2 regions of the Desulfuromusa ferrireducens genome follow, and region 2 is predicted to be linked to the other one. Evidence: predicted binding sites of a transcription regulator. Region 2 holds the regulator's gene; the other holds the start of a gene.
The links. Region 2 encodes HrcA, which represses chaperone genes, less so after heat shock. Its sites were predicted from a motif close to TGTTAGCACTCNNNNNNNNNGAGTGCTAACA; they were not measured.
Positions count from the first base shown of each region.

Region 1: groES (co-chaperone GroES) is a predicted target of HrcA. The motif match lies at 5,303-5,333, and genes of this name have one in related genera.

Region 1 is NZ_AP042415.1:1,525,512-1,537,005, forward strand. It holds gene mce (methylmalonyl-CoA epimerase) at 8-412, opposite strand; gene meaB (methylmalonyl Co-A mutase-associated GTPase MeaB) at 463-1,443, opposite strand; gene scpA (methylmalonyl-CoA mutase) at 1,571-3,709, opposite strand; gene ACZ5PT_RS06965 (helix-turn-helix domain-containing protein) at 3,836-4,399, opposite strand; gene ACZ5PT_RS06970 (hypothetical protein) at 4,784-5,230, shown strand; gene groES (co-chaperone GroES) at 5,472-5,762, shown strand; gene groL (chaperonin GroEL) at 5,929-7,578, shown strand; gene ACZ5PT_RS06985 (thiamine biosynthesis protein) at 7,692-8,669, opposite strand; gene ACZ5PT_RS06990 (type IV pilus twitching motility protein PilT) at 8,827-9,897, shown strand; gene moaA (GTP 3',8-cyclase MoaA) at 9,984-10,961, shown strand; gene ACZ5PT_RS07000 (twin-arginine translocase TatA/TatE family subunit) at 11,020-11,235, opposite strand; gene ACZ5PT_RS07005 (methyl-accepting chemotaxis protein) at 11,434-11,494, opposite strand, start outside.
Region 2 is NZ_AP042415.1:1,093,890-1,105,383, reverse strand. It holds gene ACZ5PT_RS04995 (YifB family Mg chelatase-like AAA ATPase) at 1-1,208, opposite strand, end outside; gene trxB (thioredoxin-disulfide reductase) at 1,278-2,213, opposite strand; gene ACZ5PT_RS04985 (hypothetical protein) at 2,362-2,718, shown strand; gene ACZ5PT_RS04980 (MFS transporter) at 2,724-4,049, shown strand; gene ACZ5PT_RS04975 (carbon-nitrogen family hydrolase) at 4,046-4,834, opposite strand; gene nhaD (sodium:proton antiporter NhaD) at 5,090-6,535, shown strand; gene hemW (radical SAM family heme chaperone HemW) at 6,597-7,733, shown strand; gene hrcA (heat-inducible transcriptional repressor HrcA) at 7,925-8,971, shown strand; gene grpE (nucleotide exchange factor GrpE) at 8,988-9,593, shown strand; gene dnaK (molecular chaperone DnaK) at 9,635-11,494, shown strand, end outside.

The DNA of each region.
Region 1 (11,494 bases), 430 kb from region 2:
TTCTGAATCAGTGCGCTGATTGGCAAATTTCAGTGAGTATGCCACCTGTTGACTTCGGATGCAAAAAAGCAATCCGGCTGCCGTGAGCGCCGTTGCGGGGCGTCTCATCTATTAAGCGTACCCCTTTTTGCTTCAGTTCGGCAAGGGCAGCTTCTATGTCCTTAACTTCATAGGCCATGTGATGAATCCCCTCGCCGTTCTTTTCCAGAAATTTGGCAACCGGAGAATCGGGCGATGTCGGTTCCAGTAATTCGATGCGACTGTCGCCGATCTTTAAAAAGGCGACCCGCACTTTTTGCTCGGAGACTTCTTCGCTGCCCTCGAACTCCATGCCGAGTTGGTCGCGATAGAGCGGAATGGCCGCTTCCAGATTCTTTACCGCGATGCCGATGTGGTTGATTTTTTCGGTCATATTTCTGATCTCCTGCCAGCTGTTTTGTAACTGTTTATACTGCGGTTGATTTAGTGGCTGCGTCTGAACGTGTCTATCAGTCGACGGGCTGCCACTCCCGGGGTGGTGATCCCCTGGTTGACCCCGGTTTGGACTTGCTCGAGAAGGGCGGCAACGTTCTTGTTGCGCATGAACAGATCCTTGAGTTCTTCCATCACCAGTGACCACATCCAGTCGTTGGCCTGCAGGCGGCGCTTGGTTTCAAACTCATCGTGCTGCTTCATTGTGTCGGCAAATTCGACAATGGTCTGCCAGATTTCCGTAATTCCCTGATTGTGCAGGGCACTGCAGAGCAGCGCCGGAACTTGCCAGTTGGCGCTTTTCGGCTTTAGCAGGTGCAGGGAATTGGCGTACTGCTGGCGGGCCAGTTCGGCTTTGGGGCGGTTGTCGCCTTCGGCTTTATTGACCAGGATGGCGTCGGCGATCTCCATCACACCTTTTTTGATCCCCTGTAGTTCGTCACCGGCATTCGGCAGTTGCAGCAGCAAAAAGAAATCAACCATCGAGGCGACGGTCACTTCCGATTGGCCGACGCCGACCGTTTCAACAATGATGACATCGTAGCCGGCGGCCTCGCAGAGCAGCATGGTCTCGCGGGTTTTGCGCGCCACGCCGCCAAGTGTTCCGCTGGAGGGTGAGGGGCGGATGAAGGCATGTTTTTCGCGGGAGAGCTCTTCCATGCGGGTTTTGTCGCCGAGAATCGAGCCGCCGGAGAGTTGCGAGGTTGGGTCGACGGCGAGGATGGCGACTTTGTGCCCTGCCTCAATCAGGTGCATGCCGAGCGCTTCGATAAAGGTGCTTTTGCCGACCCCGGGGACTCCGGAGATGCCGACGCGGATCGAGTTGCCGGAATCGGGCAGCAAGCTGTCGAGCAGCTCAGCCGCATCTTTTGCGTGATCGAGGTTGCGGCTTTCGATCAGGGTGATCGCTTTGGCGAGAGAGCGGATATTACCGGAGCGGACGCCGCTGGAAAGTATATCGATATTTGGCAAATTCTTGACCTTGAGCTCGCACCCGTTCGCTTTCGCTCACTCAAGCCACAAAGACACGAAGAAAACAATGAATTTATTGCTTTTACTCCGTGCCTCTGTGGCTCTGTGCGAGATGATTTAAGTGTTTTTACTTCCCTTCGATCGCATCCAGCGTCTGGTTGGCTGAGACGGTGATCGGCGTGCCGGGTCCGAAGATTCTGGCGGCACCTGCGGCAAACAGGGCATCATAGTCCTGACGTGGAATGACGCCGCCGCAAACGACGACGATGTCATCAGCACCGAGTTTTTTCAGTTCAGCGACCAGCTGTGGCACCAGGGTCTTGTGGCCAGCCGCAAGACTGGAGACACCAACCACATGGACATCGTTTTCGACCGCCATCTTGGCGGCCTCTTCCGGGGTTTGGAAGAGAGGTCCGACGTCAACGTCGAAACCGACATCGGCGTAGGCGGTGGCGACCACTTTGGCGCCGCGATCGTGACCGTCCTGGCCCATCTTGGCGACCAGAATTCGTGGCCGGCGCCCCTCTTTTGCGGCGAAGGTCTCGACGCGTTCTTGCAACTCAGTGAAGTTTTTATCTGCTTCCACAATCGATCCGTAAGCACCCGAGACCAATCTGATTTCGGCTTTGTGACGGCCGTAGACTTTTTCCATGGCATCGGAAATTTCACCGACCGAGGCGCGCAAGCGGGCGGCCTTGACGCTGAGGTCGAGCAGGTTTTCCTGACCACTTTCGCAGGCTGCGGTGATGGCGTCAAGGGCCTGCTGGCAGGCGGCAGTGTCACGCTCGCTACGCATTTTTTCAAGACGGGCAATTTGCGACAGGCGCACTGCTGCGTTATCGACGTCGAGAACCTCAATGGGATCTTCTTCGGCCAGTTGATACTTATTGACACCGACAATAACGTCGCGGCCGGAATCGATGGCGGCCTGCTTCTTGGCGGCCGATTCTTCGATGCGCAATTTCGGCATGCCCGATTCGATCGCTTTGGTCATGCCGCCGAGGTCGTTGATCTCGTCAATGATTTTGCTGGCTTCTTCGATCAGCGAGTTGGTTAAAGACTCAACATAGTAGGAGCCGCCGAGAGGATCGACAACGTTGCAGATGCCCGATTCTTCCTGAATGACCAACTGAGTGTTACGGGCAATCCGCGCACTGTGATCGGTCGGCAGGGCGATCGCTTCGTCCAGGGCGTTGGTGTGCAGCGACTGAGTGCCGCCGAGTACGGCTGCCATCGCTTCCATGGTGGTGCGAATGACGTTGTTGTATGGGTCCTGCTCGGTCAGCGACCAACCGGAAGTCTGGCAGTGGGTGCGCAGCATTGAGGATTTCGGATTCTGCGGATTGAACTGCTTCATCAGCTTGGCCCAGAGGAAACGGGCGGCGCGCAGCTTGGAGGCTTCCATGAAGAAGTTCATGCCGATGGCGAAGAAAAACGACAGGCGCGGCGCGAAGGAATCGACGTCCAGGCCTTTATCGATGGCGGCGCGCACATATTCCAGGCCGTCAGCCAGGGTGAAGGCCAGCTCCAGGGCGTTGTTGGCGCCAGCTTCCTGGATGTGGTAGCCGGAAATCGAAATGGAGTTGAATTTCGGCATCTTCTGGCTAGTGTACTCGATGATATCACCGATAATGCGCATCGAGGGGGCTGGCGGGTAGATATAGGTGTTGCGAACCATGAACTCTTTGAGGATGTCGTTCTGGATGGTTCCGGCCAACTTATCTTCGCTGACGCCCTGTTCTTCGGCGGCAACGATGTAGTTGGCGAGGATCGGCAGGACCGCACCGTTCATGGTCATCGACACGGAGACCTTGTCGAGGGGGATGTCGCCAAAGAGGATTTTCATGTCCTCAACCGAGTCGATGGCGACTCCGGCCTTACCGACGTCACCTTCCACCCGGGGATGGTCCGAATCGTAGCCACGGTGGGTGGCCAGATCGAAGGCGACCGAAAGCCCTTGTTGGCCAGCAGCCAGGTTGCGCTTGTAGAAGGCATTCGATTCTTCGGCAGTAGAAAATCCGGCGTACTGGCGTACCGTCCAGGGGCGGCCAGCGTACATGGTTGCCATTGGGCCACGGACAAAGGGGGCCAGACCGGGCAGGGTGTCGGCCGTTTCCAGGTCGGCAGTGTCGGCTGCGGTGTAGAGTGGCTTGACGGTAATCCCTTCGGCGGTGTCCCATTTGAAGTTGGAGAGGTCGTCGGTCTTTTTCTCCTTCTTCGCCTGGGTCTCCCAGTCGGCGATGGTCTTCTTTTCAAAGCTGCTCATAAGCTGGTCCCTTCGTTACTGTTTTTGTTGTGCTTGATAGTTGCTTTCAGTCGCTGAAGCTGCGTTTTCGCTCTAGTTCAAGGCGATTTAAGTTATATCGGGGTCGTTGTCGGGGAGTTCTCGGGGTTAGCGGGTGACCACTGCAAGAACTTGGACTGTTGCGCCGTCTTTTGATAGTAGGCGGTGCTTAACGGTCGAGTCAAAGTAGGCGGCGTCACCAGCTTCCAGCATAAAACGTTCATCGTCCAGAATCAGTTCGGCGCTGCCACTGAGAATCAGCAGAAACTCTTCCCCTTCATGATTATAGAGGGTTTCTTCTTGCGCCCGTTCGTTGACGGTGAGCAGGAAGGGCTCCATTTTTTTATTTTTTTTGCGATAGGAGAGGGTCTCGTAGGTATAGCCATGCCCGGTCCCGTCTTTGGAAATGACACGACTGACGATGCGCCGGTCGTCTTTGCGGACAATTTCGTAACGGGTGGCCCCTTCGCCCTCCTCGAAGAAGAAGCTCATTTTCACATCGAAAAATCGCGCGATCTTAGAAAGGGTTGCGATTGGTGGAGAGACATTGTTATTCTCAATCTGCGAGATGAGCGCAGGGGAGAAACCGGTTTCGGTGGCAACATCTTGCAAGGTCAGTTTTCTTTCCTTGCGCAAAGCCTTTATTTTTTTGCCAATATCAAATTCAATCATAGTATTTATTTGCCATGCAGAAATAGAAAAGGGTTTTATCTCCTGTCCGTATAGCGAACGTGGTAGAAAATGTCAATACTAATATTTATTGCCGGTAAAAAGATTTAGCCATAATGAACGGATTTCATTGTCGTTAAAATTGCATTAACTGTCCGTTTTATGGTTGTTAATCCTTGCTACTACGGTTTTTCAGGTCATTATTTGCGGACAATGACTCCTTTAGGCTCCCTTAAGGGGATGATGCTATCTACCGACAATGGCTGCCGTGGCTGAGTTGTCATTCTCTTATTGATTCCGAGGTTCGAAATGTCGCGTTTATTTATCTTCTGTCTCTGTTTTTTTCTTTGCTCCTGTTTTGGGTCTGCGCAGCAGGTGGAGCGTTCCGTGTCCTCTGTTGAACTGCAGTCTGGGCAACTCTATATTGTTCCTTTTGAAACGATCATGGTCCCCGAAGAGGTTTCTGCAGAGTTGTTCGACTTTTTTGTTGATCGGCTTAGCAATCAGGGAGCACAGCAGGGGGTCGAATTTATCATTTTAAAGCAGGGACTGACGCAGATCGATGCCGACTGGCTGGCTGAGAGGGACTATCTGACCGGAGAAATCTTTGCCTATATTGAGGAAATCGGCAGCACCATGACCGATATCAAGGCTCGTAGTCGCATCCGCCTCTATCAATTCGGACGTTCTGAGCCGGCCCTGCAATTGACTTTTCCGACGGAATCTTTTTTTCAAAATGATTACTCATCGCTTGGAGCTGAACGGCGCAAGTTGGCCGAAAAAATCGCAACCTCTCTTGCCGATCAATTTCTCGCTGCTGTTTCCGACCGCTAACGGCGATAGATAGCCCTTTCTCGACGAAAAAAATCACTTGACAATAATCATTGTCAGACTATTATTGTTCGCTGTTAGCACTCCTCAGTGTCGAGTGCTAACAGTCGGATGAGAGACGTAACCACTTAATAAGAGCGAGTCACCGTTATCGTAGCGACTTAGTCTCTTATTTGTCTTTTGGTATAAAAACCGCACCGGCCTTTGGGCCCACGTATTTAATTGAAGTGAAAGGAGATCCACAATGAACATCAGACCATTGCAGGACCGCATCATCGTTGAGCGTGTCGAAGAAGAAACCACCACCGCAGGTGGCATCATCATCCCTGATACCGTCTCTAAGGAAAAGCCTCAAGAAGGTAAAGTTGTTGCTGCCGGTAAAGGCAAAGTGACCCCTGAAGGTAAAGTGCTGCCTCTCGACGTTAAAGAGGGCGACCTGGTGCTGTTCGGCAAGTATGCCGGTAGCGAGATCAAGGTTGACGGCGTTGAGTACCTGATCATGCGCGAAGACGACATCCTGGGTGTCGTAGGCTGATTTCGCTTTTGCGCTCCAGCGGCGTTGCTGTGCTGCTCAAATGCTCACATAGCATTAAGCTATGCTGCGCGTCTGCGCTGCTCGCGCCTTGCTGGAACACAAAATCGAAACAGCTTTTAGATTATCGTACTGTCTAAATAAATATTTTACGGAGGATATAAGTATCATGGCTAAAGAGATCAAATTTGGCACAGAAGCACGTGGCAGCATTCTTGCCGGCGTTAACGCCCTGGCCGACGCTGTTAAGGTTACCCTCGGTCCTAAAGGCCGTAACGTTGTTATCGACAAGTCGTTCGGCGCTCCACTGATCACCAAGGACGGCGTTACCGTCGCCAAAGAGATCGAGCTGGAAGACAAGTTCGAAAACATGGGCGCTCAGCTGGTTAAAGAAGTTGCTTCCAAGACTTCTGACGTTGCCGGTGACGGCACCACCACTGCGACCGTGCTTGCTCAAGCTATCTATAAGGACGGCGTCAAGCTGGTTACTGCCGGTCACAACCCGATGGAAATCAAGCGCGGTATCGACAAGGCGGTTGTTGTCGCTGTTGAAGCGCTGGCCAAACTCTCCAAGCCGGTTGCTGATCACAAGGAAATCGCTCAGGTCGGCACCATCTCGGCCAATAGCGACGAGACCATCGGTAACATCATCGCTGAAGCAATGGAAAAAGTCGGTAAAGAAGGCGTTATCACCGTCGAAGAAGCCAAGTCGATGGATACCAGCCTCGAGACCGTCGAAGGGATGCAGTTCGATCGCGGTTACCTTTCTCCTTACTTCGTGTCCGATGCCGAGCGCATGGAAGCGGTTCTGGAAGACGCTCTGATCCTGATTTACGACAAGAAAATCAGCACCATGAAGGATCTTCTCCCCGTCCTTGAGCCGGTTGCCAAGGCTGGTCGTCCACTGATGATCATCTCCGAAGACCTCGATGGCGAAGCGCTGGCGACTCTGGTGGTCAACAAGCTGCGCGGCACCATCAATGTCTGTGCTGTTAAGGCTCCAGGCTTTGGCGATCGTCGTAAGGCGATGCTCGAAGATATCGCTACTCTGACCGGTGGTCAGCTGATCTCCGAAGAAGTCGGCTTCAAGCTGGAGAACGCCACCCTCGACATGCTCGGTACCGCCAAGCGTATCGTGGTTGACAAAGACAACACCACCATCATTGATGGTGCTGGTGACGAAGTTGCTATCGAAGGTCGCGTCAAGGTGATTCGCGCGCAGATCGAAGAGACCAGCAGCGATTACGATCGTGAAAAACTGCAGGAGCGTCTCGCCAAGCTGGTCGGTGGCGTAGCTGTTGTTAAAGTCGGTGCTGCCACTGAGACCGAAATGAAGGAAAAGAAAGCCCGCGTTGAAGATGCTCTGCACGCAACCCGCGCTGCTGTTGAAGAAGGTATCGTTCCTGGAGGCGGCGTTGCTTACTTGCGTGTCCTTAAGGTTGTTGCTGCCCTCGAATTGGACGGCGAGCAGGTGTTCGGTCGTGACCTGGTGCTGCGCGCTCTCGAAGCTCCGCTGCGTCAGATCGCCATCAACGCTGGTTGCGAAGGTGCTATCGTGGCTGACAAGGTTCGTAACGGCGAAGGCTCTTTCGGCTTCAACGCTGCTGCTGACATTTACTGTGACATGCTCGAAGCCGGTATCCTCGATCCGACCAAGGTTACCCGTAGCGCGCTGCAAAACGCTGCTTCGGTTGCCGGTCTGATGTTGACCACCGAAGCAATGATCGCTGACAAGCCATCTGCTGACGATGGTGGCGGTATGGGCGGCGGCATGCCTGGTGGCATGGGCGGCATGGGTGGCATGGGCGGCATGATGTAGTCCAGCCATTTAAGCTGTAAGTTGTAAAATGAAAACGCCCCGTCAGAGAAATCTGGCGGGGCGTTTTTTTGTTTTTGTAGGGGCGACCCGCTGGGTCGCCCGTCTTCCATTATTTATGAGATGAGCAAGGCGCGGGATTCTTCGCGGGGCATCGGTTTGACGCGCAGTTCAAACTCGCGCTCATCGTTGATAAACAGGACGTCGACTTCGGCTTCATTTTTTCCTTTACCGTAGGAGGCGAGAATGGCCGCAGCGGTTGTCATGTCCTGCTCGGTTTGTTCGCCGCAGAACAGTCCGAGGGGGCCGCTGAAATTTGTACAGCGTAGTTTCAGGTGTTGCGCGTTGGCCTGCTCCTGTAAGCTTTCGTTGTCGGCTTGCTGGCGCCCCAGAACCAGTTTGGCGCTCGGCGAGAGACGGAATTGCCGGCCGACCTTGAGCAGTTCAACATCGGCGGATGTCGCTTCTGGGTCGTGCTGCAGCAAGTCGCGTAGTTGACTGGAAAAGCCTGCTTCGGTCAGCAGGCAGCCACCGCCGCTGCCCGGAAAGTCGGGATAATCCCATTGGCGGGCTAAGGCCTGTTGTGGTTTGCGTGAGCGGCCATGGAAGTCGAGTAGTTGTTCTCGGTTAACCAGACCGTTTTCTTCCATCGGTGTGATCGGCAGGAGTTTAGCGGAGAGCGGGCGCAAAACCCGGTCGGAGTAACCGGAGTGCTTGGCGACTGAACAGAGGGCATTGGCATTCTGACTCATTGGCCGCTGGCCGAGGACTTCGCCGGAAAAGAGAAAGTCAAAGCCTTCTTTTTCCATCAGCTCACCGGCCAGGCGAAACATCATCGCATGGCAGTCGATGCAGGGGTTCATGTTGCGGCCGTAGCCGTATTTCGGCTGCTTGACCATCTGCAGATGAACGTCACTGATCTCCTGAATGATCAGCGGGTAGCCGATCTTGTTGGCGGCGATCTGCGCTTTGGTCGCGCCGAAAAAGGGGGTAACAAAAGAGATGCCGGTCACCTCGATGCCCTGGCGCAACAGCGCCATTGCCGCCAAGGTGCTGTCCAGTCCGCCCGACATAAGTCCCAGTGCTTTACTCATCTAACTCCTCCAAAAACGGTTATTTTTTACGAGCCGCGAAAGATAGCATAGCACCGATTCTCTGAGCAAGTCTTCTTCGCTCTGTTTGCTTGACAGGGGCTGATGGGACTGGCAAAATAAAAAATCGTTAATAAACTTGTCCGCCAGGAGTCAATTGATGGCAAAAATTGATGCACTTTTCAAGATGATGCAGCAGCAGGGTGCCAGTGACCTGCATATTTCTACCGGAGCACCGCCACTTTTGCGCCTGCATGGCGATATGGTGCGGATTAAGTCGCCTGACCTGACCAATGAGCAATCCCAGGCGCTACTCTACGAAATCCTTGATGATGAACAGCGGCAGAAGTTTGAGGAAACTCGTGATCTCGACTTTGCCTATGAAATCCCTGGATTGGCCCGTTTTCGTGGCAATATGCTCGATACCTATCGCGGTATCGCGGCCGTCTTCCGCATTATCCCCAGTGAGATTTTGACCGCCGACCAGTTAAAGTTGCCGGAAGGGGTGCGCAAGATGACCCGCTTCAAAAAAGGTCTGGTGCTGGTGACCGGCCCGACCGGTAGTGGCAAGTCGACCACCTTGGCAGCAATGATCGATCTGATCAACAGTACCCGCAAAGAGCATATCCTCACCCTGGAAGACCCGCTGGAATTTATTCATCAGAACAAGATGTCGCTGATGAACCAGCGGCAGATCGGCACCCACAGCCAGTCCTTTGCCAGTGCCCTGCGGGCGGCGTTGCGGGAAGATCCGGATATTATCCTGGTCGGTGAGATGCGTGATCTGGAAACCATTGAAATGGCAATGAGCGCCGCCGAAACCGGGCATTTGGTGTTCGGCACTTTGCACACTAATTCAGCGCCGAAAACCATCGATCGGATTATCGATGTCTTTCCGACGGATGCCCAGGAGCAAGTCCGTTCAATGCTCGGCGACAGCCTTAAAGGGGTGGTCTGTCAACAGCTGTTGAAGACCGCCGACGGCAAGGGACGGATCGCGGCGCTGGAGATTATGCTCGGCAATGCGGCGGTTGGAAATTTGATCCGCGAAGGCAAAACCTTTCAGATTCCATCGATTATCCAGACTGCGCGCAAAGATGGCATGCAGTTGATGGATAGCCACTTGAAGGAGCTGCTTGACGCGGAAAAAATCAGCATTGAAGAGGCCTATCGCTGTTGCGTTGAAAAACGCAACTTTGAAGCCCTGCTGCCGGAAGGCGCTGAGAAGTAAACAGAGTTGTTTGCTTCCTGCCGATCAGGTTATACTGGGACAGCTGCTATTTCGGGCAGCTGTTCTTTTTTGAGGTGAAGATAGCTGTGCAAGATTCCTATTGTCGGACCATCGATTATTTACGTATTTCGGTCACTGACCGTTGCAATTTACGCTGCCGTTACTGCATGCCGGAAGAGGGTGTCCCCTCGGTCGGTCACGGCTCGGTACTCAGTTACGAGGAACTCTATCGGGTGGCCCGCATTGCCGTTGCTATGGGCGTGCGAAAAATAAGGCTCACCGGTGGTGAACCGTTGGTGCGCAAAGGGATTGTCGCTTTTATCGAATCTCTGGTCAAGCTGCCGCAGGCTCCTGAGGTGACGTTGACCACTAATGGCTTGCTGCTGGCTGATTGCGCTAAGCAGCTCAAGCAGGTCGGTTTATCGCGGGTCAATGTCAGTTTGGACAGCCTCAAGCCAGAGCGTTTCGCCCAGATCGCACGGCGCGATGCTCTGCCGCGGGTGCTTGAGGGATTGAAAGCGGCTGAGGCCGCCGGGTTGGGGCCAATTAAAATCAATATGGTGCCGATCCTCGGGGTTAACGAGGATGAGGTTGTCGATTTTGGACGGCTGACATTTTCCCATCCCTGGCAAGTGCGTTTTATCGAATTTATGCCGGTCAGTGACGGTCTTGAATATACCCCGGAGCAGCTTTATCCGGCGGCGCGGATTCAGGCCGATCTGCAGCAGTTGGCAACACTCAGCAAGGAAGAGCGATCCGGGGTGGTCGGCCCGGCGCGGATCTATCGGCTGGCTGGGGCTATCGGCACGGTGGGTATTATTCCCGCGGTTTCTGAGCATTTCTGCGGTGAGTGTAATCGCTTGCGGTTGACGGCGGATGGGCAACTGCGGCCCTGTCTGCTCTCTTCGCACGAAATTGATCTGCGTTCGATTTTACGCTCGGGAATTGATGATGATGTCTTGGGTGAGCTGCTGCAGAAGTCGGTTGCCGCTAAGCCAGAGCGCCATGGTATCGGCGAGGATCACAGCCCTGGGCAAAGGCGCATGCAGGGGATTGGCGGTTAATAAAAAAGGGGCGTTCCGGTTGGGAACGCCCCTTTTTAGCAGTTTATCGCGCGGCCGATCAGGCGTCTTTGTCCCCGTCTTTTTTCTCGGTGATTTCTTCCACTTTTGCTTCTTCAATTTCATCATCATCTTCGCTGACTTCGCTGACCCCTTTTTTGAAGTTGCGCAGTCCCTTGCCAAGAGAACTTCCAACCTGAGGCAATTTACCTGCACCGAAGACGATCATTACCAGTACCAAGATGATCAACAGTTCCTGAGTTCCTAATCCGAACATGCGCGTTCTCCTTTATAGCTTCAATTTAGAAATGAGTTATCTGTTTAGTGTGTTTTGTTAGGACAGGTAAAGATACACTGGACAGCGGAAAAAAACAATCAATGTTCCAATCGTATACGGAAAATTGCATGTGATTACGGCTGGCGGAGAAGCTGTTCATGGGCCCCACTCCCAAGCAAGGGGTGGGGCCCATGAATCTTAGCTATTATTCCAGCCGATCGTCTTGGCGTGGGGGTTGTTGTTGTAGTTTCCCTGCTCG
Region 2 (11,494 bases):
GTCGCGGCCAGATCTTTGTGCGGGACCCTCGGTACCTCGATGTGCAGATCAATACGGTCGAGCAGTGGTCCAGAGAGGCGGCTGCGATAGCGCTGAATCATCGGTGGGGTGCAGGTGCAGGGGTTCTGCTGGTGCGGGTCGCCGAGAAAGCCGCAGGGGCAAGGGTTCATCGCCGCCACCAGCATGAAGTTGGCCGGAAAGGTCAGGCTTAAGGCCGCCCGACTGATGCTGACTTGGGCGTCTTCGAGCGGTTGGCGCAGCATCTCGAGAACATTCTTTTTAAACTCCGGGAACTCATCGAGAAACAGAATACCGTTGCTGGCCAGAGAGACCTCACCCGGTCGCGGATAACTGCCGCCACCGATCAAGCCGGCGTCGGAGATGGTGTGGTGCGGGGAGCGGAACGGTCGCTGTGTGACCAAACCGTGACTGCGACCGAGCAGCCCGGCGATCGAGTGGATTTTGGTCGTTTCCAGTGCTTCTTCAAAAGAGAGTTCCGGCAGGATTGACGGCAAGCGCCGGGCGAGCATAGTTTTGCCGCACCCGGGAGGGCCGCTGAGCAGAACATTATGCGCTCCGGCAGCCGCCACTTCCAGGGCCCGTTTGACATGTTCCTGGCCGCGCACCTCGGCGAAATCTTCGCCGTCTGTCGATGGTTCCGTGCTGCTTGGTTCGCAGCGGTAAGGGGTGAACTGCTGTTCGCCGTTGATCAGTGCCACCACTTCTCCCAGGTCGCGCACCGCATAGACCTGTGGCCCGGCGACCACCGCTCCTTCGGCGGCATTCTCCGTCGGCAGGATCAGCGCCTGGTCGCCCCAGTCGCGGGCCGACACGGCAATCGGCAAGACGCCACGGACCGGTTTGACCCGACCGTCGAGGGAAAGTTCGCCGAGCAGGATAAAGTTTTTCAGCTGTTCTTCGGCGACCACGCCGGTGGCGCAGAGCAGACCAATGGCAATCGGCAGATCGAAGGCGGCTCCGTCTTTGCGGATATCGGCCGGAGCCAGGTTGATGGTGATTCTGCGGGCGGGGAAATCGTAACCGGAATTTTTGATCGCCGATTTAACGCGATCTTTGCTTTCTTTGACCGCACCTTCGGGCAGACCAACGGTGGAAAATTGCGGCAGGCCTTGGGCGATATCGACTTCGACTTCAACTGGATAGGCGTCGATACCGATTAAGGCACCGGACGTAACTCTAGCTAACACAGGACCCCCTCCTGAGTACGGCAGGGGGTCGGTGTCGAACCCTTGCCTCTATTTTAACGATTCCTTAATTTAAGCGTGTGCCAAGTCTTCGACATATTTTTCCGCCATGACCGCGGCAACGGCACCATCGCCAACGGCGGTCGAGACTTGTTTGAGAATATTGGTTCGGCAGTCGCCGGCAGCAAAGACTCCGGGAACGTTGGTGTGGGTATCTTCGCCCGCTTTGATGTAGCCATCCTCGGACAGTTCGAGCATTCCCTCGACAAAGCTGGTGGTTGGAGTGACACCGACGGCGACGAACATCCCCTGGACGTCGATCTGCCGCGTTGCTCCGGTTTTGGTGTCGCGCAGAATCGCACCGGTGAGGCCGCTGTTGTCTGATTCGAAACTGTCAACCACCGAGTTCCAGGCCATTTCGATTTTTTCGTTTTTAGCGATCCGCTCGCGCAGAATCTTGGTCGCGCGCAGTTCGTCACGGCGATGTACCATGATGACTTTGCTGGCAAAACGGGTCAGAAACAGGGCTTCTTCGGCAGCCGTATCGCCGCCGCCGATCACCGCAATCGGAACATCACGGAAGAAGGCGCCATCGCAGGTGGCGCAGTAGGAAACGCCGCGGCCGACCAGTCCTTCTTCGCCTTCGAGGCCGATTTTGCGCGGGATTACACCGGTGGTGATAATCACCGCAGAACAGGTCAGTTCCTTGCCGTCGACGATCAGGGTCTTGCTCGCGCCATTGTCGATGATCTTTTCCACCGAGCCGTAGCCGGTCTCCAAACCGAATTCGACACAGTGCTCCTGAAACTTCATCATCAGTTCCGGGCCGTCGATACCGCCGGGATAGCCGGGCCAGTTTTCCACTTTGGTGGTCATCATCATCTGCCCACCCATCATCATTTTTTCCAGCATCAGGGTTTTCAACCGGGCACGCGAGGCGTAAAGCCCTGCGGTCATGCCGGCCGGTCCACCGCCGATAATTATCACGTCGTATGTTGAATCACTCATCTTTGAGCTCCTTGGTTGTTCATTAATTCAAACCCGCATATCTTGGCACAAGGTTGGGCGAAATAGCAACCTTCAGGCGATGGTTGAGTTTGTCGCAACGCAAGGGTACACTTGGCGGGTCCGTCTAGCGTGGGAGAGTCTTTATTCGATGTTTAAGCTACTTAAATTACTCGGTTGGCTGGTTGTTGCACTGTTGTTGTTGATCGGCGTTGACCAGTTTCTGCTGCGTGTGCCGTTGGATGTTCCGGGTGCGACGCAAGTGCAGACGTTTTATGTTGATTTTCGCAGCCGACTGCTCGATCTGATTGGCATCGATCCGACTCCCGAGGCCGGGCAGAAATCGATCGAAGCGGTGATCGAGGCCAGTCAAAAGGGGCCGATAGAAAAAAGTATTCCGCCACAACGCTATCTCTATGTCGATGGTTCCGGCGATTTGCAGTTTGCCGATAGCCTTGAACAGGTTCCGCTGCGTTATCAAAGAATTGCTAAACCCTTAGCAGAATAACAACGATGATCAAAGCGCTGAAAAAACACCTTTTGGGTGTTCTTGCCGAGGACGATGCTCTTGATCGGGCCTGTCAGGAAATCCCGCAGGACGCCTGTCATCAAACCTCTTGGAATCAGCGCTGCAATATCGCCAATGGTGCTGCCTCCAAACTGGCGGAACAGATTGCCGGTCCCAACCTGATCCTCCCCTGGCTGTTTCAACTGCTCGGTACGCCGGTCTGGATGTTCGGTTTTCTGCTGCCGATCAAGCAGAGCTTTTCTTTGTTGCCACAGATGTTGGTAGCCGGTCAGATCCGACGGCTGGCGCTGCGGAAATGGGTTTGGGTCTGTTCCGGTCTGTTACAGATGGGTTGTCTGCTGTTGATGATTCCGGTTGCACTGTGGCTAAGCCCGGTTGCCGCTGGATTGAGTCTGCTAGGACTGTTGTTGGTCTTCAGTGTCGCCAGTGGCACCGCCTCGGTGGCTTTTCAGGATGTGCTGGGCAAAACTGTCGATAAGGGGAGTCGGGGTAAATTGTTGGCTCGCCGAGCCTTTGTCGGCGGCATTTTGACGATGCTGGCGGGGCTGCTGCTCAATCGATTGGACGTCAGTCAACAGGCGTTAACGCCGGTTTTGTTCCTGTTGTTCGTCGCCGCCCTGCTGTGGGCGTTAGCGGCACTTTTTTTTGGCTTGATCCGCGAACTCCCTGGGGCGGTTCAGGGTGGCCGTAATGCCCTGTCCGAAGTCCGTTCCGGTTTTGAGTATTATCGCCGCTATCCCGGTTTTAGGCGTTTTTTAACCGTCCGTGGGCTGTTGCTTGCGGTTGAAATGGCGACGCCGTTTTTTGTTCTGCATGCCAGCCAGCTGTTGCAGTTGAATGTTCGGGATATCGGCTTGCTGATGGCCGCCATTGGCTTGTCACATATTATCAGCAGTCCATTTTGGGGGCGGATGGCCGATAGTACCAGCGCGCAGGTCATGAGACGCAGTGTGCAAATTGCCGCCGGGGCAACGCTGTTGGCGGTGGTGTTGACGGCCCTGCCGTTTTATTCCCTGCAGTACCTAGGTTATCTGCTGGTCTTTATGTTGATCGGCCTGGCCGAGGCGGGTGCCCGGTTGGGGCGAAAAACCTATCTGGTCGATGCTGTCCCCGCGCAGGAAAGGGCAACCTACACAGCGTTCAGCAACAGCCTGATCGGCATTATTGCCGTGCTTAGCGGGGTGGCCGGCCTAGTCGCCCAGTGGCTGGGGGCAACGGCAATGCTGGTGGTTGTCTGTTTCGTCCTGCTTGCTGGCATCCGTGCCTGCCAGCGACTCCCGGAAGCCGAGCGGATGCTCGATGAGGTTTAGGGGGTGCCGTAAATATCGTCACGCCGATCAGCCAGGGTATCGATTTGGGCGCGGTATTTTTCCATTTCCGCAAAGTCGAAATCGGCAATCAGCTCGGCGTTCTTCTCTTGAGCCATCTGCAGAACATTGCCCAACGGTGAAATTAATTGGCTGAGTCCGAAAAAGTCGAGTTTCCCCTGCACACCACAGCAATTGGCGGCGATAATGAACAGCTGGTTTTCGATCGCCCGGGCGCGCAGCAGGGTTTTCCAATGTTCCTGACGCGGTTTCGGCCACTCGGCCGGGATGCAGATGATTTCAGCCCCCTCCAGCGCCAGTTTGCGGAACAGTTCGGGGAAGCGCAGGTCGTAGCAGATGGCGACCCCCAGTTTGCCCACCGAGGTGTCGATCACCAGGGATTGATTCCCGGCGGCAAGATACTGATCTTCGCGCATGGTGGAAAACAGGTGCAGTTTACGGTAGCTGCCGACCAACTCACCGTTGTCGATGACATAGGCCGTGTTGTAGATCTTTCCGTTGTCCAGCTCTGGCAGGCTGCCGACGCAGACCAGTTTAAGGTTTCGGCACTCTTTTTGGATCGCAGCGAGGACCCGTGGGGTCTCTTCGGCCAGCTCGGCTAAATTCCGATAGTCATAGCCGCAGCTCCACATTTCCGGCAATACGGCCAGTTTCGCTCCTTGTTTGGCGACCTGTCGCAGGGCGGTGGTTGCCGTATCCAGGTTGGCGTCGATATAGCCGAGATTTACATTGAACTGAATGGCCGCAGCGCGAAGTAATTTGCTCATATTTGTCCCTCGGATTAAAACAGCGTTCTTAATCTCTCTTGTTTAGTCCATCGAATATGCTAAAAAACTTTAGATTATAGGGGGTTCTTTGTTTTGCTGTGGCTGTATCTACTGTCCTGTTTCTCTTGACACTCGCTTAACGGCAATGGTAAAAATCATGGCGTTTTAACTTTATGATGCAATTTAGCGGCCTTTTCCCAGGCTGTCAATCAAGCCTGTCGGCCTAAACTTATTTTTGGAAGAGAAGGTGAGCTGTTGAAGAATCTACTTTGTACCCTCTTGTTACTTTTGGGAGCGACTCCCGTTTTTGCCAGTGGTGGTGCGGTGGTGGATATGACTGGCACCGCCCTGGGGATCTTTGCCCTGGTGCTGTTTGTGGCTGCCTATAGTCTGGTGATCTTTGAAGAGCAGCTGCATTTACGCAAAAGTAAACCGGTGGTGCTCGCTGCCGGGATCATCTGGGTTCTGGTCGCAATCGCCTATATCGGCATGGGGGATACCCATACTGCCCATGCGGCGATCAAGCACAACCTGATTGAATACGCCGAACTGTTCCTGTTTCTGCTGGCGGCGATGACCTACATCAATGCCATGGATGAGCGAAACGTCTTTCAGGCGCTGCGGTCCTGGCTGGTTAGCCGTGGTTTTACCCTGCGCACCGTTTTTTGGGTTACTGGTGTGTTGTCCTTCTTTATTTCGCCATTGGCGGACAACCTGACCACTGCGCTACTGATGGGCGCCGTGGCGATGGCGGTTGGTGGTGACAATAAAAAGTTCCTGATTGTCGCCTGTATCAATATTGTGGTTGCGGCCAATGCTGGCGGCGCTTTCTCCCCCTTTGGCGATATTACCACCTTGATGGTCTGGCAAAAGGGCAAGGTGCAGTTTGCCGAATTCTTCGCCATCTTCATCCCTTCGGTGATTAACTGGATTATTCCGGCGCTCATCATGAGCTTTACCGTCAGCAAGGAACGTCCGGAAGCGATGGATGAAGCGATTAGCATGAAGCTGGGCGCCAAACGGATCATCTTCCTGTTCCTCTGCACCATCATCACCGCCGTCTCCTTTCATAACTTTCTGCATCTGCCACCAGCCACCGGGATGATGCTCGGCCTCGGTTACCTCGGCTTTTTCGGCTATTGGCTGAAGAAGGCCGAGCACCGGCTGGGCACTGGCGATCAGCCGCTCGATATGACCGGCCACAACCCGGACCAACATTGTGAACCTCCAGGCGCCCATGGCCATGGCAACGGTGTCGGTTTCGATCTGTTCCGTAAGATTGCCCGGGCCGAGTGGGATACGCTGCTTTTTTTCTACGGCGTTATCCTCTGCGTCGGTGGTCTCGGTCAGTTTGGTTATCTGGCGATGGCCTCCAATGCCATGTATGTCGGCCTCGGTCATACTTGGGCCAATGTTTTGGTCGGTTTCCTTTCCGCCATTGTCGACAATATCCCGGTCATGTTCGCGGTGCTGACCATGGACCCGACTATGTCGCATGGCCAGTGGTTGCTAGTCACCCTGACCGCCGGGGTTGGCGGCAGTATGCTGTCGATCGGTTCCGCTGCCGGAGTCGCCCTGATGGGCACTGCTCGCGGGGTTTATACCTTTGGTAATCACCTCAAGTGGAGCTGGGCGATTGCTCTGGGCTACGCAGCAAGTATCGTCGCGCACCTCTATATCAACGCCAGTTATTTTCACTAAAACGTAACTTGGAGTCGGTTGGAAAAGGCGGGGAGCGAATCCCCGCCTTTTTTGTTTCCTTATGAGTAGCCTTTATATCCATATCCCCTTTTGTCAGCGCAAATGCCACTACTGTGACTTTTTTTCGCTGGACTCCTTTTCCTCATCCGATCTGGACGAGTATGTCGAGCTGCTCGGCTTGGAATTGCAGCAGTTGGTAAAGGAATATCCCCAGACAGGTCCGTTGCGGACCCTGTTCTTCGGTGGCGGCACGCCCTCGCTGCTGAGTGTTGCTCAGCTTGAACAACTGTTGCGAAAACTGGAAAAGGCTTTTGGTTTTTGCGCCGATTGTGAAATCACCCTCGAGGCAAACCCCGGAACCCTCGATCAGACCAAGCTCAGCGGCTATCGGCAGGCGGGCGTTAATCGGCTTTCGCTTGGCGTCCAGACCCTGGATGACCAGCGCTTGCAGCTGCTTGGCCGCATCCATTCGGCGGCAGAAGCGCGACAAACGGTTGGTCAGGCTCGGGATGCCGGCTTCGATAACATAAGTCTAGATCTGATTTTTGCTCTGCCGGGACAGACCCTTGATCAGTTGGCTGGGGATGTCGCGGGTCTCCTGGCGTTGCAGCCGCAGCACCTGTCCCTCTATGGCTTGACCTTTGAGCCTGGAACGGCTCTGGATGGGCAGTTGCAGCGCGGTGAGCTTGTTGAGGTTGCTGAGCAGGATTATGTTGATAGCTACCTGTTGATCAACCGATTGCTGGTGGCTGCCGGTTTCGAGCATTATGAAATTTCCAATTTCGCCCGTCCCGGTTATCGTTGTCAGCACAATCAGGTCTATTGGCAGCGTCGCAGCTGTTTGGCCTTGGGGTGTGGCGCCCATGGTTTTGTCGCCGCTGGCTGGGGAGAGCGCTGGCATGTGCCGTCCGATTTGTCGGTGTATCGACAAAGGCTGCAGGCTGGTAATGCGGCGCTTGAACTGTTAGAAACTTTCGATCGACAGGCCGCCATGGCCGAGACGATCTATCTGGCGATGCGGACTGCCGATGGTTTATCGCGTTCCCAATTTAAGCAGCGCTTCGGAGTGTTTCCGGAAGATGAATTCTCTGCAGCTTTTCGCCGGCATGCGGCGTATTTAAAGCGGGTTGACGATTGCTGGCGCTTCGATCTGCAGGGTTGGTTATTGTATGACCATTTGATCAGTTCTTTTCTCTAGTTTAGGTTTTCCTTAGAGTCTCCAGGGCGTCACGTTCATTCCCCTCTAACACCCCTAGTTTTAACCGCTATTCGGCTTGACAAAGCAGCGGGCCATTGATAGTGTGTTGCGTTAGCACTCTGTCGAGGCGAGTGCTAACAAGCACGTAGCGGCCAGCCTTTGCAGGGCTTTTTTTACGGAGTGAATTTCCTATGGCTGAAGAGCTGAATGAGCGCAGCCAAAATATCCTTGAAGCGATTGTCGAGGATTATATCGCCTCTGCCGAGCCTGTCGGTAGCCGTGCGATCACCCGTCGACACAGTTTTAATCTGTCACCAGCATCGGTTCGCAATGTTATGTCCGATCTGGAGGAGATGGGTTTTCTTTGTTCGCCGCATACCTCGGCCGGACGGATTCCGACCGAAAAAGGATTTCACTATTACATCGATACGCTTCTGCAAGTCCGTGATCTGAGCAAGGCGGAGGAGTCCGAGCTGCGTAAGAATTACCGCTTCAAAGGCATGAAGATGGAAGACATCATGCAAGAAGTGGGGCGGGTTATGTCGGGGCTTTCCAACTATACCGGTTTGGTGATGGCACCCAAATTCGCCTCGACGGTGTTTCGGCAGATTGAATTTATTCGCCTCTCGCATGGTCGCCTGTTGGTGGTTTATGTCTCCGAAACCGGCCTGGTACAGAATAAGGTGATTGAGGCCGATCCGAACCTCGGCCCGCGAGACCTGGAACAGATCAGCAACTATCTGAATCATGAGCTTAACGGCATGAGTATTCAGGAAGTGCGGGAAAAAATTGCCACGGAACTGCAAACCGAGCGCAGTCGCTACGATCAACTGCAGAAGCAGGCTTTAAACTTGTCGCAGGCGGCGTTGCAGGACGAGGCGGAGGACTTGATCTTTGTCTCCGGGACCTCGCTGATGTTGGAACAACCGGAGTTTTCCACTCCGGACCGGATGAAGCAGATCATCCGCACCCTGGAAAGTAAAAAAACCTTGATCGAACTGCTCGATCGCGGCCAACTGGCGCAAGGGGTGCAAATTTTTATCGGTAGCCAAAGTCAGCATACTGAACTCGAGGGTTGCAGCTTGGTGACCTCGAATTTTTCCAATAAGAAGGGGGCCATCGGCACACTCGGTGTCATCGGCCCGGTGCGGATGTCCTATTCCCAGGTCATCCCGATCGTAGATTTTACCGCCCAGTTGGTCAGTCGGATTCTGGAGCGGGAAGCACAATACGAATGAAGAAGGAGTAGTTAAGGTGGGTAAAAAGGCACCAGAAAAGCAACCGGAAGTGGCAGACAACCTCGAACAGGAAGCAACCGCGGAAGAAGAACTTTCTCTCGAAGAGCAGTTGCGGGCCGAGCTTGAAGTAGCTCAAAACGAGGTCAAGACAGCGCAGGATCAATATCTGCGGACCTTGGCCGATATGGAAAACCTGCGCAAGCGGACCCAGCGTGAAAAAGAAGACTTGGGCAAGTTTGCCAACGAAAATATTTTGCGCGATATTCTGCCGGTCATCGATAACTTGGAGCGCGCTGTCGAGCATGCTGAGCAGGCGCACAGTAACGAGGGGCTCCTGGAAGGGGTGCAGATGACTCTTGACCAGTTCAGCCAGGTATTGACCCGTTTTGGGGTGGTGCCGTTTGAATCCCTCGGTGAGCCGTTCGACCCGGCCATGCACCAGGCTGTCGGCCAGCAGGAGAGCGACGAATTCCCGGCTAATGCTGTGGCCATGCAGATGCAAAAAGGTTATCAGCTCAATGAGCGTTTATTGCGGCCAGCCATGGTCATGGTTGCCAAAGCACCGGTGGCCCCGCAAGCAGATGAAGCCAATAATACACCAACTGAAACAGACGAAAATTAATTTAGTCTGCAAAATAAAGATCCAATAGGAGGATATGAGATATGGGTAAGGTTATCGGAATTGATTTGGGAACCACGAACTCCTGCGTCGCTGTTATGGAGGGTGGTGAGCCCGTTGTTATTGCTAACTCGGAAGGCTCCCGCACCACGCCGTCAATGGTTGCTTTTGCTGAAAATGGCGAGCGATTGGTCGGCCAGCAAGCCAAGCGCCAGGCGGTCACCAACCCGGAAAACACCCTGTTTGCCATCAAGCGTTTGATCGGCCGTAAATTTAATTCCGCAGCGGTGAAGAAGGACATTGAAATCAGCCCCTTCAAGATTATTGAGGCCGATAACGGTGATGCCTGGGTTGAGGCGCGTGACAAGCAGTACAGCTCGCCGGAAATCTCGGCGATGATTCTGCAGAAGATGAAGCAGACTGCCGAAGACTACCTCGGTGAGACGGTCACCGATGCCGTTGTTACCGTTCCGGCCTACTTTAACGATTCCCAGCGCCAGGCAACCAAGGATGCCGGCAAAATCTCCGGTTTGAACGTGCTGCGGATCATCAACGAGCCGACCGCTGCCTCGCTGGCTTATGGTCTCGACAGAAAAGAAGAAATGACCATCGCTGTTTTTGACCTGGGTGGCGGTACCTTCGACGTTTCGATCCTCGATCTGGGTGATGGCGTCTTTGAGGTCAAGTCGACCAACGGTGACACCTTCTTAGGTGGTGAAGACTTCGATCAGAAGATCATCGATTATGTTGCCGACGAATTCAAAAAAGATCAGGGCATCGATCTGCGCGGTGACAAGATGGCGCTGCAGCGGCTTAAGGAAGCAGCAGAAAAAGCCAAATGCGAGCTTTCCTCGTCAATGGAAACCGATGTCAACCTGCCCTTTATCACAGCCGACCAGTCCGGGCCCAAGCACCTCAACATCAAGCTTTCCCGCGCTAAGTTGGAAAGTATCTGTTCCGAGCTGATCAACCGTCTGGTTGCCCCTTGCAAGACTGCTCTTAAGGATGCCGGTTTAGCTGCCAGTGAAATCGACGAGATTGTGCTGGTCGGTGGCATGATCCGTATGCCAGCCGTGCAGGCGAAAGTCAAAGAGATTTTCGGTAAGGAGCCGAGTAAAGGGGTTAACCCGGATGAGGTTGTCGCTATCGGCGCAGCCATCCAGGGTGGCGTTTTGACCGGCGATGTCAAGGACGTGCTGTTGCTCGACGTCAGCCCGCTCTCGCTTGGGATCGAGACCCTTGGTGGCATCATGACCAAGTTGATCGAAAAAAACACCACTGTGCCGTGCAAGAAAAGCCAGGTGTTCTCGACTGCCGCTGATAACCAGCCGGCAGTTTCGGTGCACGTTCTGCAAGGTGAGCGGGAAATTGCCACCGATAACAAGACCATCGGTAACTTTGAACTGGTCGGTATTCCGACCGCTCCGCGCGGGGTACCGCAGATCGAAGTTACTTTCGATATCGATGCCAACGGCATCCTGCACGTTTCGGCCAAGGACCTGGGGACCGGGAAAGAGCAGTCGATCCAGATCAGTGCCTCGAGTGGTCTCTCCGATGATGAGATCGAGCGGATGGTCAAGGAAGCCGAGACCCATGCTGGTGACGATAAGGCCAAGCGCGAGTTGATCGAGGCCCGCAATCAGGCCGACGGTCTGGCCTACACCACTGAAAAATCGCTTTCCGAGCACAGCGAGAAGCTCGACAGCGCAACCAAGACCCAGATTGAGGAAGCCCTGGCCGCACTGAAAACTGCGATGGAAGGGGACAATCCAGAAGAAATCAAGTCCAAGAGCGAAGCTCTGGCGCAAGCCTCGCACAAGCTCGCGGAAACGATGTACGCACAGGCCCAGCAAGAAGGTGATGCCGCCGGTGGCGAGGCTGATGCTGATGCTGCGGCTGGTGCC